4 regions of the Ruegeria sp. SAZD013 genome follow, and region 4 is predicted to be linked to each of the others. Evidence: riboswitches for the same ligand, from Rfam matches in the RefSeq annotation. Region 4 holds a riboswitch; each other region holds the start of a gene.
The links. Region 4 has a riboswitch for cobalamin ahead of AC2FLU_RS11175 (DUF1636 family protein). Riboswitches for the same ligand answer to the same signal wherever they lie in the genome.
Positions count from the first base shown of each region.

Region 1 (4,330 bases), on a different contig from region 4:
AAAAGACAGCGACAAAGCTCCCCCGCCCAAACCAGCGATGGTAACAGCCACGGCACCCGTCGAGGCCCCGGCAGAAATGCCCAAAATATAAGGGTCAGCCAACGGGTTTCGCAGCAATGCCTGCAACACGACCCCTGCGACAGCCAGACCGGCACCGCAGGACGCAGCGACCAGAGCGCGAGGAATCCGGTAGCTCCAGATAATACCCTGATCAATTGGGTCGACGGGCAGGTCCGCTCCGGCCAGCTTGTTGACCAGAACGGAGAGAACCAAATCGGGCGACAACGAGGTTTCCCCGATCATCGCGCCCGCAAGGACCGCCGCAATCAATAGTGGCACAGTTAGGCACGCGGCCTTGAAACCCTGCCGAAAGATTGCGGCGACCTCGTTCACAAGTTGTTTCCGATGGTATCCAGCTTCTCGGCCAGATCCTCCAGTGCCGGGATTGCGCGGATGGTGGCGTCCATGGCCTGCGCATCCATAACGACAATCCGGTCATTCTTGACCGCATCCATCTGGCTGGTCACCGGATCAGCGCGCAGGAACTCCAGCTTTTTCAGGTAGTCGTCCGCAGCAAAGCGACGGCGGTCCATCTTGGCAATCACGATCACCGTCGGATTGGCCTTGGCAATGGTTTCCCAGCCCACTGTTGGCCATTCTTCATCCGTCTCGACGACGTTGCGGATGCCCAATGTGCTCATCATGTATCCCGGTGCGCCCTTCTGCCCGGCCACAAACGGATCGCTTTCCATTTCAGGAGAGGAAAACCAGAATACGGCGGACACATCGTCCAGCTTCACGGCTTGCGCCTTGGCGACGGCTGCGGCTTCACGGGCCTTGTACTCGGCAACCAGGTCCGTGCCGCGTTCGGACACATCAAAGGCTGCCGCCAGTTCTTCGATACCCTGATACAGCGTATCGGTCGAGAACGCTTGCAGGCGGGTGCCATCGCCGCCGACCGTATTGTCTTTGCCGACGCAATCCGCAGGCATCACGTAAGTTGGAATACCCAGTTCGTGAAATTGCTCACGCGTGGCGACGATGCCCTCGGGTCCGACATGCCATTCATATTGCGCTGCGACCAGTCCCGGCCGCTTGGCAACAACGCTTTCAAAGCTGGGATCATTGTCTGCCAGACGCTCTACCTTGGCATTCACCTCGGCATATTCAGGCAGCACCTCGTTGAACCAGACCGAAGTTCCAAGAACCTGCTCACTCAGACCCAGCGCATAAAGCACCTCGGTCGCGGCTTGGCCGACCGTGACTGACGACGTCACTGGCGCGTCAAACGTGACCGAGTGACCGCAGTTTTCGATGGTTAAGGGAAAGTTTCCTTCGGCGGCAGCGCTGGTAGCCAGCAAGGAAAGGCCAATCAGGCCAGTGCGTAGAAACATGACAATCGATCTCCATGTGTCAATGACCAGAGAACGGGTGAATGGGCATTTACCGAAGCAACAGACGCTTTTCTGCCTGCTGTGAGCGCAGAGTGGTACATAGCCCGCCCGGCGCGTTTCTTCGGCAACCTCCCCGGACAACCCCGCCCGGTGTGTTTCGGTTTCATACCGGCAGGTCTCCTGACTGACGGGTCTTTGTCTGTCCTGTCTTCCCAGACCGAAATGGCCCAGTGACGGAATGGACAGCGCTCGCCGCCTACAGTTGCGGGGGCAGTTCCGGTTGGCACCAAAAGGCACCTCGGATTCCCTCTTAGCCACATCGGGACCGGTAAAACGCGGGTACCTTAACACTTACTCTGCGGCAAGAAAAAACTCGGGGGTCTTTCCCATTTTCTCCCAAGGGCATGAACCTGCGCGTCTCAACATGGTGCTGACGTCAGACAAGCCGCTGAGAAGGCGCTACAATCCGCCCCGAGGACGTCGGTGTGTGATATATAGGAAAATCATGGCTGTGCGGACAGTTTCCAGCTAGCTAGTCTCACTCCGATTTCCCTGAAAACAGGGAAATTTACAGGGAATACGCACCGTTTTGGCGCTATTTTATGTCTGAGGATTCAAAATATGTAAGCAGGTCAGTGCCTTGTGGGTGAATTCCCTGGATGGGACAACAGGGAAATCAGACGAAGCATCAGTGAACCCCAGAGATACATCAGGGAACACAGATCAGATTTCACCTCAATTTCAACTGGTGGAGGACGGGAGTAGGAAGAAGAATGATCCGGGGATCGTCCCGATTCCCAGAGGGCATATTCAGCCGCTGTCTTCAGTGAAATCCTCAGGCTTTAGCTCCATGATTTCAAGGTACCTAGCGTTCGAAATTGGATCAATCCGATCGGCCTCTTCGCTTACGAATTCCGCCCAAGCAGTTGTGTGATCATTAGTTTCGTGGCCCTTAACTTCAGTACGTCCTGGACCAACTGGCGCAATATCCTCGCATCTTCGAGGTCGCGGGCATGGCTAAGCAGCATGCTGCGTTTCGCTTTCTCGAATTTTTCGTCCCTGACACGGAGCGCTTCAAGCCTTGCCGCTTCGGCTTCTTTCTTTCTTCGCTCATGGTCTTGTTTACGTTCAATCAACCACTCATGCTGGCGCTCGGCATGCTCCCGGTGAAAGGTCTCGGCCAATACTACCAGCTCGATTGCAATCTCGGTAAGACGCGTTTCAAGTTTGGCGTCCGGCTCATCCGCCCAAGATAACCGGACATCTTGCCCACGAAAGTGGTTTGGAACGATCAGAGTTAGTGGATCTTTAGCTGGCCTGTGGTCGTCGGGGTTCCGATGGTAGTTGCTCAGCCTCAAATCCGCCGTCGCGAGAAGCTTAAACGGTACATGCTGCTGATGAATGGAAATCGAGATTTCGATGGCCTCTTTTCCCTGAATGCTCGGTTTACCGCCGCATTTTGCGACGCCCAGGAAAAGTGCATTCAAGATCCTTAGCCTGCGTTGCTCGAAGGGATTGTCGAAAAGCGGTTTGTCCCAGGAGTAAGCCCACTTGCTTTCGGCAATTTTTGCCCGTCTTTTATCGTCTACGGAAAACAGACGTTGCAAAACATGGTGCCATGCGTGTTTGCCGCGCGGTACTGCGACTCGCCCAATTTTCTTAGCTATCCTAGCCCGGACGTCTTCAATTGGGGTGTTGAAGGACGGTGGTATAGGAAGCGGTGCCTCCAGGTCGACTTTGGAACCGTAGTACCGATCATAGCCTGATCCGCCAATTATCACTTCGTCAGACATTCCTGGGGCGCGTTCGGGCAGTGAAACACGTTTGACGGACTTTCCGGCTTTGACTTTGTTCCAGTGCCCTCTGTCGGGAATGGGGATATCGAACTTCCTGCAAGCATTCCTGACTGAAGTTGAAGACACTCCAACGACTTCGGGCATATCTTTCAAAGGTCGACTCCACACAATTTCTAGGAGTTCTGCCCTTGTCAGCCTTCTCGCTCCCGCCATTTTCGCCCCCTGATTTGTCGAAGTACTTGCCGATATCCTCAGCTTGCGGTGAAAAAATTGATACTCAGCTCAAACCAAGATTATTAGTGAAACTACAACTACCTGTGGCAGGTTTCGAGCCTCGTTCGAGCAGATAGAGAGTGGAATTTGAAACCAGTTAAGCAAAGCTGATCTACGCGTAAGCGCCATTATGTTAAATGCAAAACCCCGGTTGTTGATTTCCGCTGAGAAGTGACCCGGTAGGCCCCAAAATTTTCACTGAGAATTGACCCATGTGAACAACTTGCCCCGACGGTTTCGTTTGGGGAGATTTGGAGTGATCGACATGGGATTTTTGAGTGTCATACGACGTTGGGCATTGCGTGACAAAATGCCAATTCGCGAGATTTCACGGCGCACTGGGCTGTCTCGCAATACCATCAAAAAGTATCTGCGTGAGGGCGCAGTAGAGCCGAAATTCAAGACCCCCGCACGACCGAGCAAGCTGGATCCCTATGCGGATCGTTTGTCGGCTTGGCTGCTGGTGCAAACGCGTAAATCACGCAAGGAGCGTCGCACTGTAAAGCAGATGCATGCTGATCTGGTGAAGCTGGGCTATGAGGGTTCCTATGGGCGTGTCGCCGCTTTTGCCCGTACCTGGCGCGCGGATCGGCACTGGGCGGAGCAGACGACGGGTCGCGGCACATTCGTGCCCTTGGTGTTCCAGCCAGGCGAAGCGTTCCAGTTCGATTGGAGCGAAGATTGGGCCAATATCGGCGGCGAACGGACCAAACTGCAGGTCGCTCATGTCAAGTTGTCTCACAGTCGGGCGTTCCTGGTGCGGGCCTATCCGCTGCAAACCCACGAGATGCTGTTTGACGCCCATTGGCATGCGTTCCGTGTCTTCGGCGGCGTTCCTGGTCGCGGGATTTACGATAACATGAAGAC
Region 1 is NZ_JBXWQT010000037.1:687-5,016, reverse strand. It holds gene AC2FLU_RS17620 (FecCD family ABC transporter permease) at 1-393, opposite strand, end outside; gene AC2FLU_RS17615 (ABC transporter substrate-binding protein) at 390-1,394, opposite strand; cobalamin riboswitch at 1,548-1,739, opposite strand; gene AC2FLU_RS17610 (hypothetical protein) at 2,300-3,343, opposite strand; partial or broken gene istA (IS21 family transposase) at 3,729-4,330, shown strand, end outside.
Region 1: linked by a shared signal. The riboswitch ahead of AC2FLU_RS17615 (ABC transporter substrate-binding protein) and the one ahead of AC2FLU_RS11175 (DUF1636 family protein) in region 4 are both predicted to bind cobalamin.

Region 2 (4,330 bases), on a different contig from region 4:
AGTCATGCGCCTGCATTCCCACCCTCAGTTGTATCGTGGAGGGGCGTGAGTATGCCGGTTTCTTGAAACTTGGACCCACAAGCTTAGGGCTAATCCTCTTCGAAGGGGTCCCATTCATCTTCGACTTCGGGAAGGGCCTCAGTCTCAACCTTGGCGGCACGCTGTTCAGGTGTTTCGATCCTTATGATCCTCGCCTTGGGGAACTGCGTCAGCACGGCCTGAACCAGCGGGTGTTCTTCGGCCTCGGCTTTCAGGGCCAGTTCGGCCCGGTCCCGCACTTCCGCGATGGTCGCGGCATCCCCGTCCGAGACAATGGAGACGGCCCACCGATTGCCAGTCCAGCGTTGCAGGGCAGAGCCCAATCGCGACGCCAGATCCGACGGTGCCTGAGGCGTCGGGGTGAATTCGATCCGGCCGGGCTGGTACGACACAAGGCGCATGCCGCTTTCCACCTCGACAAGCAGTTTCACATCGCGGTTTGTGCGGATCAGTTCCACCACATGCCCGAAGGTTGGATAGCGGGCCAGGGCCGTCTGGGCATCCTGCGCCAGCGCGGCAACCGGTGCGCCACCCGCGCCGCGCGGGGGCGATGCATAGGCAGGCGGCGGGGTCGCGTTGGATTGCGTTGCCACCGGGGCCTGCCGGGACATTGACATGCCCCCGCCCGGCCCGCCGGGTGGCGAAGGTGGGGCGTCTTGCAGCCGTTTGATCAGCTCTTCGGGGCTGGGCAAATCGGCGACATGCGTCAGTCGGATAACAGCCATTTCGGCGGCCATCATCGCGTTGGGCGCGGCAGAGACTTCCTCCAGCGCCTGCAGCAGCATTTGCCACATCCGGGTCAGAACCCGCATCGGCAAGGCCTCGGCCATGTGCTGGCCCCGTGTGCGTTCGTCGGGGGAAACCGTCGGGTCCTGGGCCGCGTCAGGTGTGATCTTTACGACGGACACCCAATGCGTGATTTCGGCCAGATCGCGCAGCACGGCCAGAGGGTCCGCGCCTTCCGCATATTGTCCGCTCAGTTCAGTGAGCGCCCCTGCCGCGTCACCGCGCAGGATCATGTCCATCAGGTCCAGAACACGACCACGATCCGCCAGACCCAGCATCGCACGGACCTGATCGGCGGTCGTCTCGCCAGCCCCGTGTGAAATCGCCTGATCCAGCAGTGAGGTCGCGTCCCGGGCCGACCCTTCTGCAGCGCGGGTGATCAGCGCCAGCGCATCGTCGGCGATCTGCGCGCTCTCGGCCCCGGCGATCTTGCGCAGCAGGCCGATCATGTCTTCGGGCTCGATCCGGCGCAGGTCAAAGCGCTGACACCGCGACAGAACCGTGACCGGCACTTTGCGAATCTCGGTGGTCGCGAAGATGAATTTCACATGTGCGGGCGGTTCCTCGAGCGTCTTGAGCAGCGCGTTGAATGCGCTGGTCGAGAGCATGTGAACCTCGTCGACGATGTAGATCTTGTAGCGCGCGCTGGCCGCGCGATAGCGGACACTGTCGATGATCTCGCGGATATCGTTGACGCCGGTACGGCTGGCGGCATCCATTTCCATCACATCGACATGGCGGCCTTCCATGATCGCGATGCAATGCTCGCACTGACCGCAAGGCTCTGTTGTCGGCCCTCCGGTTCCATCCGGTCCGATACAGTTCATGCCCTTGGCGATGATCCGTGCCGTGGTGGTTTTACCCGTTCCGCGAATGCCGGTCATGACAAAGGCCTGCGCAATCCGGTCGGCTTCAAAAGCGTTTTTCAGGGTGCGCACCATGGCATCCTGACCCACCAGGTCGGCAAAGGTTTCCGGGCGGTATTTGCGGGCGAGAACCTGATAGGCGGGGCTGGGCGTGTCTGTCATGTCTACTCGCTCGGATTCGGTGCTTCGGCACAGCGTAGTGGCGGCGGCAGTCCGCGTCCACTGTGGGGCGTGATGATTTTTTGTTTCAGAAACGGGCTGGTTTCCAACTAAACTGGTCCAGCGGATTTAATGGCTCATTTCTTAAAGAGTACCTTGGGGGAGGACGCACTTCATGTCGCAGCTGGTCATTTTTGCTCTGCAGGTCGGAGGCGGAACGCTTGCCCTTACTTCAATGCCCGGGCGTGGCGGGGATTACGTCGGCGATCTGGATATGATTGCGGCGTGGAAACCGGGCCTTGTGATTTCAATGACGACGGATGTTGAAATGCTTCAGGATGGCGCGCAGCACTTTGGCAGCGACATCCAAAGCCGTGCCAGCCGGTGGGTTCACCTGCCGATCGAAGATTTTGGAGCACCGACGCAGGCGGTTCAGAAGGCCTGGCCAGAGGTCAGCGCCACGGCCCGACATGCGCTGTCGGGCGGTGGCCGGGTTCTTGTGCATTGCCGTGGGGGGTGCGGCAGATCCGGGATGATTGTTCTGCGACTGATGGTTGAATGCGGTGAACGCGCCAGCGACGCACTGGACCGCCTGCGGGCCGTGCGCCCCTGCGCTGTCGAAACCGATGCGCAGCTGGCCTGGGCGTCCCGGATCACCCCGGCACAGGTGGAAGTGGGATCAAGCTGACAGCTGCTGGGGTGCGTAGCCGGTTTTCCGAGGCCGGATCGTTGAAACCTCGATCATGGCGCAAGGCGGGTTCGCGACAATGCCCGAGGGCAGCGTGCTGAATGTAGGTCCGAAGATCAAATCGGCATAGGCATCAAGGTCCCGAATTGCCGTATCAGGGTGCGCCCCGCAGAAAACGCGAACGCTGTCGGATCGCGCTCGGATCGTTGCCATGCACCCTTCCGCGCAATGTGATAGCGCGCTGCTGCCTTCAAATTCGAAATCCTCGCTGGTGGCCGAAACCGCCTGCGCCATGGCTTCGGAAATCGAGCGGGCCAGTCGCGCCAAAGCCGGGCAGGTTTTGCCCGTCCGCTGGCACACTGTTGCGCTGTATTCGTGTGACTTTGTCTTCCAGATCATCCTGCGCCCTCCGCGCGTGGTGGGCTGGAATATTGGGGCAGGTGGGACAGCATTTCGCCGTCAGGACCTGCCCGGACACCCCGCCCGAGTTTCGGTTTCAGTTCCGATGGCAGGTCTCCTGACTTGCGGGTCATTGCTCTGCCGACCTTCCCAGCCCATAGGCCAGTGGTATTTCGGCATTGCTTAACGCTTACAGTTGCGGGGGCAGTCGCGGACTTGGTTGATGCCTGCGTGACCAGACAAACCGCACCGTGTTCCCTTTTCATCCCGACCTCTTGTGGGGGCCGGAAACCATCACACAACCGCTAGCGTCTGATCGCGTTCCGAGTCAAGCCGATCTTTAGGCCGGACGTTTGGTCATGCTGGATGCGGTTTACGTTCCGGCCTAGTGTCGTCAGCATCGAAGGCAGGCAAACCGATTGTTTCAGCGAAAGCCGGGAATCATGTTGGATACGGAACAGACGGTGTTGATCGAAGATTTCCGCTTTCCGTCAGGGTCCGTGACCTTGTCGGCGCGGTTGCATCGGCCAGTGGGTGAGCCGGAAACCGTTGTCGTGCTGAACAGTGCCACAGGCGTGCCGCGTGACTATTATCAACACTTCGCGCGATGGCTGGCTACCGAGCGGGGGATAGCTTGCCTGACCTATGACTATCGGGACTACGGGCTTTCTTTGGTCGGTCGCCTGAAAGACGCAACTGCAACAATGGCGGATTGGGCATTGATCGACATGCCAGCGGCACGGGCCGAATTGCGCAGGCGATTTCCTAAGGCGCAGCACTGGACCATTGGCCATTCGGTCGGTGCGATGCTGGGGCCGGTGCAGCCGGATATCAACCAGATCGACCGTATGATCTGTGTGTGTTCGGGGCTGGTGACTTTGAAAGATCACCCATGGCCCTATCGGGGGTTGGCGGGGCTGTTCTGGTATGGCCATGCACCGCTGATGGTGCGGGCGCTTGGCTATCTGCCTGGCAAAGCAATCGGGTTTGGCTCGGACCTGCCAGCCTCGGTATACTGGCAATGGCGCAAATGGTGCACAGCTCCTCTTAGCTACGTTCCCGAGATCGGGCAGAATTTGCCTGATGCGCATTGGGGCAGTTCTGGAACAGCTGTGGATCTGTTCACGTTCGAAGACGACCAGATGGTTCCGCCCGAGGCGGTTTGGCGCCTTGCCGATCTGTATGGCCCCGGGGCCAGACGCCACCTTCTGAAGCCTGCCGAATTTGGGCTGCCGGAGATTGGTCACATAGGCGCATTTGCCCGGCGCAATGCAGCGGTCTGGCCGCGCCTGATCGCCTGATCAGACGCGACGCAGGTTTTCCATAACACCTTGCAGCTATGGCCGTTTGCGAAGCTTCTTGTCCTGCATGACACCGCGGACCATCTTGCCGA
Region 2 is NZ_JBXWQT010000022.1:47,945-52,274, reverse strand. It holds gene AC2FLU_RS12740 (DNA polymerase III subunit gamma/tau) at 90-1,853, opposite strand; gene AC2FLU_RS12735 (protein-tyrosine phosphatase family protein) at 2,026-2,538, shown strand; gene AC2FLU_RS12730 (hypothetical protein) at 2,530-2,937, opposite strand; cobalamin riboswitch at 3,029-3,247, opposite strand; gene AC2FLU_RS12725 (alpha/beta hydrolase family protein) at 3,381-4,238, shown strand; gene rsgA (ribosome small subunit-dependent GTPase A) at 4,275-4,330, opposite strand, start outside.
Region 2: linked by a shared signal. The riboswitch ahead of AC2FLU_RS12730 (hypothetical protein) and the one ahead of AC2FLU_RS11175 (DUF1636 family protein) in region 4 are both predicted to bind cobalamin.

Region 3 (4,330 bases), on a different contig from region 4:
CGCGCCGCTGCGCGCCCGCTTTGATCAGCGTGCTTTCCTGTTGCCCCAGAACGTGCGCCATCAGGCCGCCAGCTTGCGGCGTGCCGCAAAATAAAAGCCCAGACCAAATAGACCGACGATATATCCGATCCCACCCAGAACAGTTTGCAGGTCATTTTGCTCGCGGTAGGCGGCGATTTCCCGACGCAGCGGGCGCAGCTCATCCCGCACGGCCCTGGCAATGACCTGTTGTTGTTCATCGCTGAGCACCGCCGCTGTCTGGGCAGGTGCGTTTGTCGGCGCGGTGTCGGGTTCCGCTTCAACGCCCATGATCCGGGCGACATCCACAGCGGGCATGGTGACCTCGGCCACATGCCCGGCACCAAGGTTTGCAAAGAAAGTATGGGCCACCGGCGCGTTCGGCGTGTAGATAAAGAACCCGTCTGCATCTGTTACGATGCGGCCCAGCTCGGCTCCGTCCGGGCCGTTGACGATGACCTCGGCCCCGCTTGCCATGTCACCGTTGGAAAAGCCGATTTCGCCTTCGATGGCGTCACCGGATTCAAACACTCCGGCTATGACCTTATGCGCCAAGGCAGGTACGGGTGCGCAGCACAGCGCCAGAATGATCGCCAGGTACCTCAAGCGGCCGCTCCTTTGACAAACAGCTCGGGCTTGACCTTGCGCGCCAGCAAAACCGCGAACCCGGTCAGGATCGCCTCGATCGCCATGACAGGAATATGTGCAAAGAAAACAAGCTTGGCCGCTGGCAGGAATGCATCCCCGGACAGGGCCAGTGAAAACGCAACCATGCCGGTTGTGGCGGCGATGGCAAAGGCACCGCCGACCCCGCCCCATATCGCACCTTGCAGAGGTGAGCCATGGGCGATCAGGCGGCCAAAGATCAGCCCGGCCAAAACCGCGGGCAACGCGATGTTCAGGGTGTTGATCCCCAATACCGTCAACCCGCCAAAGCCAAAGAAGACGGCCTGCAGCAAAAGCCCGACGAACAGGGCCGGGAATGCGGCCCAGCCCAACAAAAGCCCGGCCATACCGTTGAGGATCAGATGCACTGACGAAGGGCCAATCGGCACATGGATCAGCGATGCCACGAAAAAGCTGGCAGACAGCACCCCCGCAGTGGGGATGCGATCAAGATCCAGCGACCTGAGGCCCATGGCAATCCCACCCGCAGCAGCGACGGCTCCGCCGATCACGACAGGGTTGGACAAGGCTCCGTCAACGATGTGCATCTACGGTTACTCCAAATCCCAGGCGCGGATCCAGATGACCGCGTCCTGGCTGAGTTCTTTGCCGTTGTGTTCGGTCACGGGACCGGCGCCGAGCGCTGCAAAACCCCAATATCCGGCTTTCGGAACGCCGAACGTGAAATACCCGTTATCATCCGAAGTTGCGACCAATGCACCACCCGGCAACGGCGAGACGGTCGGGGCCGAAGCAGCCGTGCTTTCCATGTCCGGTTCTGCGGCCATGTACTCGATCTCGATCTCGGCACCCGCAACCGGTTGGCCTTCGGCCATTACCCGACCCGTAAAGGTCGACCCCGCGATGATGTTGGTCGGTTTGTTGAGCGGGATGATCTCAACCGGCAAGCCCACCGGGTTCATCCAGTCGGTCGGCAGTTCGTTGCGGTTCAGGAATGCCTTGGCGATCTGCTGGATATAGACATCCTCAGATCCCTCATAATAGGGCTGGGGAACTGTCACCAGCACATAGTCGCCCGACCGTTTGACGGGTACATAACCCTTGAATGCCGCGCCTTCGTTTTCGCCGCCGGTGAAACGTACGGGTTCCAGGGTATCCAGCAGGTCGGTTTTCTGACCGTTGTGGATCACGTAGAATTCCTGCGGCTTGTCCAGATCCATGACATGCCCGTTCGAGAACGGATGCCAGAAGATCAGCTTGACCGGAACATTCCCCGGTGCGTCGATCATGGTGTCAGAGGTGTATTCCAGCAGGAAATGCGCATTTGCCATCGCTGGAAGCGCCATCGCCACAGCGGCTGCAGAAAGCAGCTTGGTCATCAATAGTCGTCCTTGTCCCTTCGTACCAACCCCGGTACGAGATGCGTTTTGACTGCGGGGACGTCCAAGCCGAGCTGCTTTTTCAAGCATCCTGCTCCGACGCACATCCCGTCGCCGATTAGGAGTGCCCTTGTCAAAGGCACATGTCCGGCAGGTATCCTGACTTGCGGGTCAAAGCGTTGGGCTGGCCTTCCCGGATTAACTCCAGTGGCACTTCAGCCCTGCTCGCCGCTTACAGTTGCGGGTGCAGTTGCGGAATTGGGCCAAAGCCCGCACCGCATTCCCTATTGATTCCAGAGCACGCCCCGGAACCGGACATGCCGAGCGGCTTGCCAGACTTCTTCAGCATCCGTCAACGATCAATTGCGCTGGCTGTCAAAAAGTTCAGCGGGCAATGCCCTTTTTCCGGTTGATCCGCTTTGGATACAGGTCGGGGTTTTTCGGGGATGAACCTACCCTTCGAGCAGGTATCTTTCCGACAATGGCAAACTGGCCGCCCCCAATGACCGGGCATCCGGGCCCGCCGCCCCTGCCAGCACCAAGGGCCGTTCAAGCCCGGTCAGGTTCATATGGGATAGTTTGAGCTCAACCCTTTCCACCAGCCGCGCCTTGATATCAGCAGGCATCCAGCCATCAATCTTGACACATTCGAAATCGATCAGGCTGCAAGAAGAGACGATGGCATGGGCGATTCCGTGCGCCGCCTGGTTCAGCCAATTCTCAAGGAGGGTTTCCGGTACGTCCCAATGCCGTGTCGTTTCCCAGATTGAGCCGGCTGTTTCGGCATTCCCACCAACTGCGCGCTCCAGCACATAAAGACTGGCGACATCTATCAATGGTTTCACTCCGCCTGCGTCGTCCGGCACAGGCAATGGACCAAGCGCACCGGCATTTCCCCGCCCTGAAAAGATGGAGCCGTTCAGAACCACCCCGCCCCCGATGAAGAAGCCGACATAGAAATACAGGAAATCTCGTGGGCCTTCTGCAGGGCCAAACACCAGCTCGGCACCGCAGGCCGCGGTTGCGTCGTTCTGCAAAAATACCGGCACGTCATAGCTTGCGGCTAGCGCGCCTTTCAGGTCCGCGTCACGCCACGGATCCATTTTTTCCTGAGGAACCTGCAATGTTTGTGCCCAGTCCCAAAGGTAGAACGGCATGGCAATCCCAAGGCCCGCGATTCTGCTGCGCGCCTCGGGCGACATTGACGCCATCACTTTGTCGAGGCTTTCTGTGGAAAAGCTCAATGTCGCCTCGGGCGTTGGAAAATCATAGGTCCGCCGTTCGCGGTGCCTGACGTTGCCAAGAAAATCCGTCAGCACCAGTTCGGTACTACGCCGCCCGACTTTGAGCCCAAAGAAATACGCGCCGTCCGGGTTCAGGCGCATGGGAACCGATGGCTGCCCGACTTTTCCCCGGATCGGTTCGCCCCGCAACAGCAACCCATCGTTCTCCAACTGGCGCATGATGACCGAGACCGTCTGCGCCGACAGGCCGGTCATGCGCGCGATTTCAGATTTTGCGAGGGCCTGATGGCGCCGGACCAGTGACAGGACAAGCCGTTCATTTCGGGCCCGCATTCCACTTTGGTTGGTGCCGCGCATGTCTGGCTCGCGTACGCCAGTAGTATTGCCCAGAGAGTTCATTGCAGACACGGCCATCCCCTTCATGACGACAATGTAAAAACCCTTCCTTTCTGTCAATAATAAATAAGAGTGATTTATTTATTGACTCGAAATTCGAATCTTGTGATGGTTTTTATGTGAGATCGGGCCGGTTTTCGCCCGATCAAACGTATGCCCGGAAGGGCATTGGGAAAACTGGGAGGACTACCGATGAAACTTGCGAAACTTGCAGGCGCCACGGCGCTGGCGGTTACGGCCATGGCAAGCAGTGCAATGGCCGAAGGTGAAACCGTTTGCCTGATCACCAAGACGGATACCAACCCTTTCTTTGTTAAAATGAGAGAGGGTGCCACAGCTAAAGCCGAAGAGCTTGGCATGACGCTGAAAGCCTTTGCCGGCAAAGTCGACGGAGACCACGAAACTCAGGTTCAGGCCATTGAAACCTGCATTCTGGATGGCGCAAAGGGTATCCTGCTGACCGCGTCGGATACGTCGTCCATCGTTCCGGCGGTGCAGCAGGCCCGCGATGCCGGGCTGCTGGTGATTGCGCTGGACACCCCACTTGAGCCTATCGACTCGGCCGACGCGACCTTTGCCACGGACAATTTCCTTGCGGGGCTTCTGATCGGACAATGGGCAAAAGCCACGCTGGGAGATGCGGCAAATGACGCCAAAATCGCCACG
Region 3 is NZ_JBXWQT010000038.1:269,201-273,530, forward strand. It holds gene cbiQ (cobalt ECF transporter T component CbiQ) at 1-61, opposite strand, end outside; gene AC2FLU_RS19745 (NikL family nickel/cobalt ECF transporter subunit) at 61-624, opposite strand; gene cbiM (cobalt transporter CbiM) at 621-1,232, opposite strand; gene AC2FLU_RS19755 (DUF4198 domain-containing protein) at 1,239-2,024, opposite strand; cobalamin riboswitch at 2,157-2,355, opposite strand; gene AC2FLU_RS19760 (ROK family transcriptional regulator) at 2,477-3,667, opposite strand; gene AC2FLU_RS19765 (sugar ABC transporter substrate-binding protein) at 3,857-4,330, shown strand, end outside.
Region 3: linked by a shared signal. The riboswitch ahead of AC2FLU_RS19755 (DUF4198 domain-containing protein) and the one ahead of AC2FLU_RS11175 (DUF1636 family protein) in region 4 are both predicted to bind cobalamin.

Region 4 (4,330 bases):
TCAAGTGTCTGTTCAACATAGGTGTCGACGGACAGTGGGTGTTTCAATGCTGCAAGATTGGCCAGTCGCAAGGTTGGCATCCGCCCCTCAGGTCCGCCGCCGCGATGCCAGCCCGCCGCGAAAGCGCCCAGGTCACTGTCGGAAAAGGACAGCACAACCAGATCGGCCGGGCTTTGGCCCAGATCGGTTGGGGTCTCGGTTTCCTCGAGCCCGTGGCTTTCGCGAAAGACGACGTGCATGACTTACTCGGCAACCTCGGTCACACCCACTAGGATATCACGGATCTCAGCCTCTTTGATGTCGTCATGTTCGGCAATGACGACCAGGCGCGAGCGGCGCTCTTCACCGGGCTCCCACGGGCGGTCGTATTGGTGACGAACCCGTGCGCCGACAGCCTGAACCAGCAGGCGCATCGGTTTGCCTGTGACGGCGGCATAGCCTTTGACGCGCAGGATATTCAGCTCAGTTGCCAGACGTTCAATCCTGGCAACCAGTTCCGCCGGGTCGGTCTGTTCCGGCAACTCGACGATGATGCTTTCGAAATCGTCATGCTCATGATCGTGATGGCCATCGTGATGTGACGGGCGCGCGTCCATGTCATCTTCGGCGGCAGCCTCAAGGCCAAGCACGACGCGTACGTCGACGACACCCTCGGCAACCTCGACGACAGGAAGCGGGCGCGGCGCCTCAGCGGCGATGATCTGTTTAGCTTTCGCGACACCTTCGGGACCTGCCAGATCGGGCTTGGTCAGCAGGATGATATCCGCGCACGAGATCTGATCCTCGAACACCTCGGACAAGGGTGTTTCGTGGTCGATCGAGTCATCAGCCAGCCGTTGGGCATCCACCGCTTCAACGTTCGGAGCAAAGCGACCGGCGGCCACGGCCTCGGCATCGGCCAGCGCAATAACGCCATCAACGGTAATTTTCGAACGGATATCAGGCCAATCAAACGCTTTCAGCAGCGGTTTGGGCAGTGCAAGGCCGGATGTTTCGATCAAAATGTGATCCGGGCGCGGTTCCAGCGCCATCAGCGCCTCGATGGTCGGGATGAAATCGTCGGCCACGGTGCAGCAGATGCAGCCGTTTGCCAGTTCCATGATGTTTTCCGCAGGGCATTCCGGAATCACGCAGGACTTCAGGATGTCGCCATCAACACCCACATCGCCAAACTCGTTAACAACAATCGCAAGGCGCTTGCCCTGCGGGTTCTGCATCAGATGGCGCACCAGCGTGGTTTTGCCCGAGCCCAGAAAGCCGGTGATCACAGTGACGGGGAGTTTTTCAAGGTTCGACATGATCTCAGGCTCCAATCGGGGGAATGCGCGAGGCGCAGTTTTTGCGGAAATGTTCAGGACGGTCGCGCCATTTCACCAGACCATCGCCTGTGGCCAGATACTTAGTCGCGCCATCGATGATGACATCGACGTGATCGATTTCGTTCAGATTCTCGTAAACAAAGGTCCAGCGATCCGGCCCGCCCCGAAGCACGATGGAACAGCCCTGATCGCAGTTCGAAAGGCATTCGACCGGTTTCAGAATGATGCCATCCGGCAGGACAGCCTGTTCCAGGGCCTTGTGCAACAATGTGCCGGGTCGCTCAGCGTCATCCTCGACGGGCAGACCCCGGCGGCAAGTCGTGCAGACCAGTAGCTCTACCGGTGCGTTCTCGCTCATGTCTCTCATCCCCCCAAATCCTCTTCGCGGGGGACGGGGTTTCATGCGGGCACCACGTCTGCACATGGACCCGACACCGGAACACCCCGCCCGGTTTCAACTTCGGGTGTTGGCAGGTCTCCCGGCTTGCGGATGCCAGAGCGGTCGCTCTGTCGGATGTCCCGCCTTCCCGGCACAGGCCAGTGGCATTGGGCATCCTCTCCGGTCACGGTCGCGGGGGCGGCTGCGTTTGGCGGATGAACCGTTGACGCATTCCCTTTTCATCGGCTGTCGCCGACACCAACGACAGGGACATGCGGCACCGCTGACCCGCTTGTCAAGCGGTTCGCGCGCAACAAATAAGCCAAGGAGAAAAAAGCGACCTGTAGGCGTCGTTCGGCGGCATGAAGAATGTGTTCGGTATGTGGTCGCATGACGGGAAAACGACGAACTTGGAGATGCGTCATATGAAAGTGGGATTTATCGGTCTGGGTAACGTAGGCGGCAAGCTTTCGGGATCCCTTTTGCGCAACGGCATTGATCTGACTGTGCATGACCTGAACGCGGATCTGGTGGCCGAGTTTGTCGCCAAAGGTGCAAAGGCGGCTGAGGGGCCCGCCCAGTTGATGCGCGATTGCGATGCGGTGATCACCTGTCTGCCGTCTCCGGCAGCATCGGATGCAGTGATGCAGGAGATGTTGCCCGAAGTGGGCCCCGGCAAGATCTGGATGGAGATGTCGACCACGGACGAGGCCGAAGTCAAACGCCTGGGAGCCGAAGTCATATCGCGCGGCGGTGCGGCCGTCGATTGCCCGGTTTCTGGCGGGTGCCACCGTGCCGCGACGGGCAATATCTCGATCTTTGCGGGCTGTGACCGGGAAACGTTTGAACGAATTCTGCCGTTCCTGACGACAATGGGTCGTCGGGTTTTGCACACCGGCGAACTGGGCTCGGCCTCGGTGCTGAAAGTGATGACCAATTATCTTGCCACCGCCAACCTGATCACCTGCGCCGAAGCACTGGTTACGGCAAAGGCTGCGGGGATGGATCTGAACACGACCTATGAGGCGATCAAAATCTCGTCCGGCACGTCCTTCGTGCACGAAACCGAAAGTCAGGTCATCTTGAACGGGTCGCGCGATATTTCCTTCACCATGGATCTGGTGAAGAAGGATATCGGTCTGTTTCAGGAGGTCGCCGACCGCGCCGGGGTGCCGCTGGAAATAAACCCGGTGATGATCAACATCTTTAACGATGGTATCGCACGCTATGGCGAACGCGAGCTTTCACCAAATATTATCAAGCGGCTGGAAGAGGCAACCGGCCTGGATATCACCGCCCCGGGCTTCCCTGCCGAAATGACGGATGATGAGCCGGAGGAGCCGGGATACGAGGTTGTGCCACAAGGGCGCGCCTGAACGTAAAGCACATACCAGACAAAATCGCGCCCCTTGAACGAACAGGGGTAGGCAGGAGTTCCGAAAAACACGCCATATCTGGCCCGCAATTCGACAGAATCGCGGGCCTTGAACGTCTTGAAATACCGAGCGTCACACGCGTGTACTGCGGGGTTAAGTCAGCGATTTGGATGTTGTTGGAGGCGAGTACCGGAATCGAACCGGTGTACACGGATTTGCAATCCAGAAAGAGCGTAAGCAAAAACAACGGCTTATGGGTGCAAAACACCTCCTGACAAAAAGTGAACAAAAAGCGAAAGTTTCAACGCTGTTTGCGTGCCAGAATGCTCACAAAATCGTTTCTAACCTTGGGATAATTCGATGAGTTGGGCGGTTGCAAATGAATGCGCAGAGCGTCGCTTCGGCAGCGCCGCGCGCAAGCAGATCATCATGTTCCTGGCCGATAAGGCGAGCGATGATGGCTCAGGCATCTGGTGCTCCAAGGGGACCATCCAGCGCCACACTGAGCTCAGCGAGAGCACGGTGAAGCGCACCATCATCGACTTCCTCCGCGAAGGCATTTTGATCGAGACGGGGCGGCGGCAGTGCAAGAACGGCTACACCGTCATTTACCGCATCGTTCTGGAACGCGTGGCCGCGCTCGAGCCCACGGCTGAGCCCGACATCGAGACGGGGGTCACTGTGAACCCCGTCCAGCCTGAACCCGGCACGGGGTCCACGGTGAACGGGGTACGGGGTTCACGGTGGACCCCAAACCATCCTAAAACCATCCATAAACTACCTACGCGCAGGCGCGAGGCGGCGGAGGTGGAGGTTGAAGCTCTTGAAACTGAGAAGATCTTGGCGGCGTATCCCGAGGACAGGATCCGAGACCGGCGGACCAGTCTGCGCCTGATCGCTGCAGCATTGAAAGCCGGTGTGGAGCCCGATGACCTGAAACATGCGGTCAAAGCCTATGCGAAGGAAAGCGAAGGATACACGCGCAGCAAGGTCTGCTTCTCAGACAACTGGTTCAAGATGTGCCGATGGGAGAAGGGGCTTGCCCAGATACAGGCGGACCGGGAGAAGGCGCGAGAGGCCGAAGCCAAAGGTCGCGCTAGCCTCGCCGAGTGGATCCGTGAACGCCACCCTCTTTGCCGCCACATTACAAACCGGCAGATTGAGGGCTTGATCTCGTCAAAGCTGGTGACGCCCGAGCAGGTGCGCGCTGCGGGGCTGCAGGCATAAGTGCGGCTCGATTGTTACGCCATGGCGTA
Region 4 is NZ_JBXWQT010000020.1:982,587-986,916, reverse strand. It holds gene cobN (cobaltochelatase subunit CobN) at 1-239, opposite strand, end outside; gene cobW (cobalamin biosynthesis protein CobW) at 243-1,298, opposite strand; gene AC2FLU_RS11175 (DUF1636 family protein) at 1,303-1,677, opposite strand; cobalamin riboswitch at 1,772-1,976, opposite strand; gene AC2FLU_RS11170 (NAD(P)-dependent oxidoreductase) at 2,079-3,074, shown strand; gene AC2FLU_RS11165 (hypothetical protein) at 3,435-4,301, shown strand.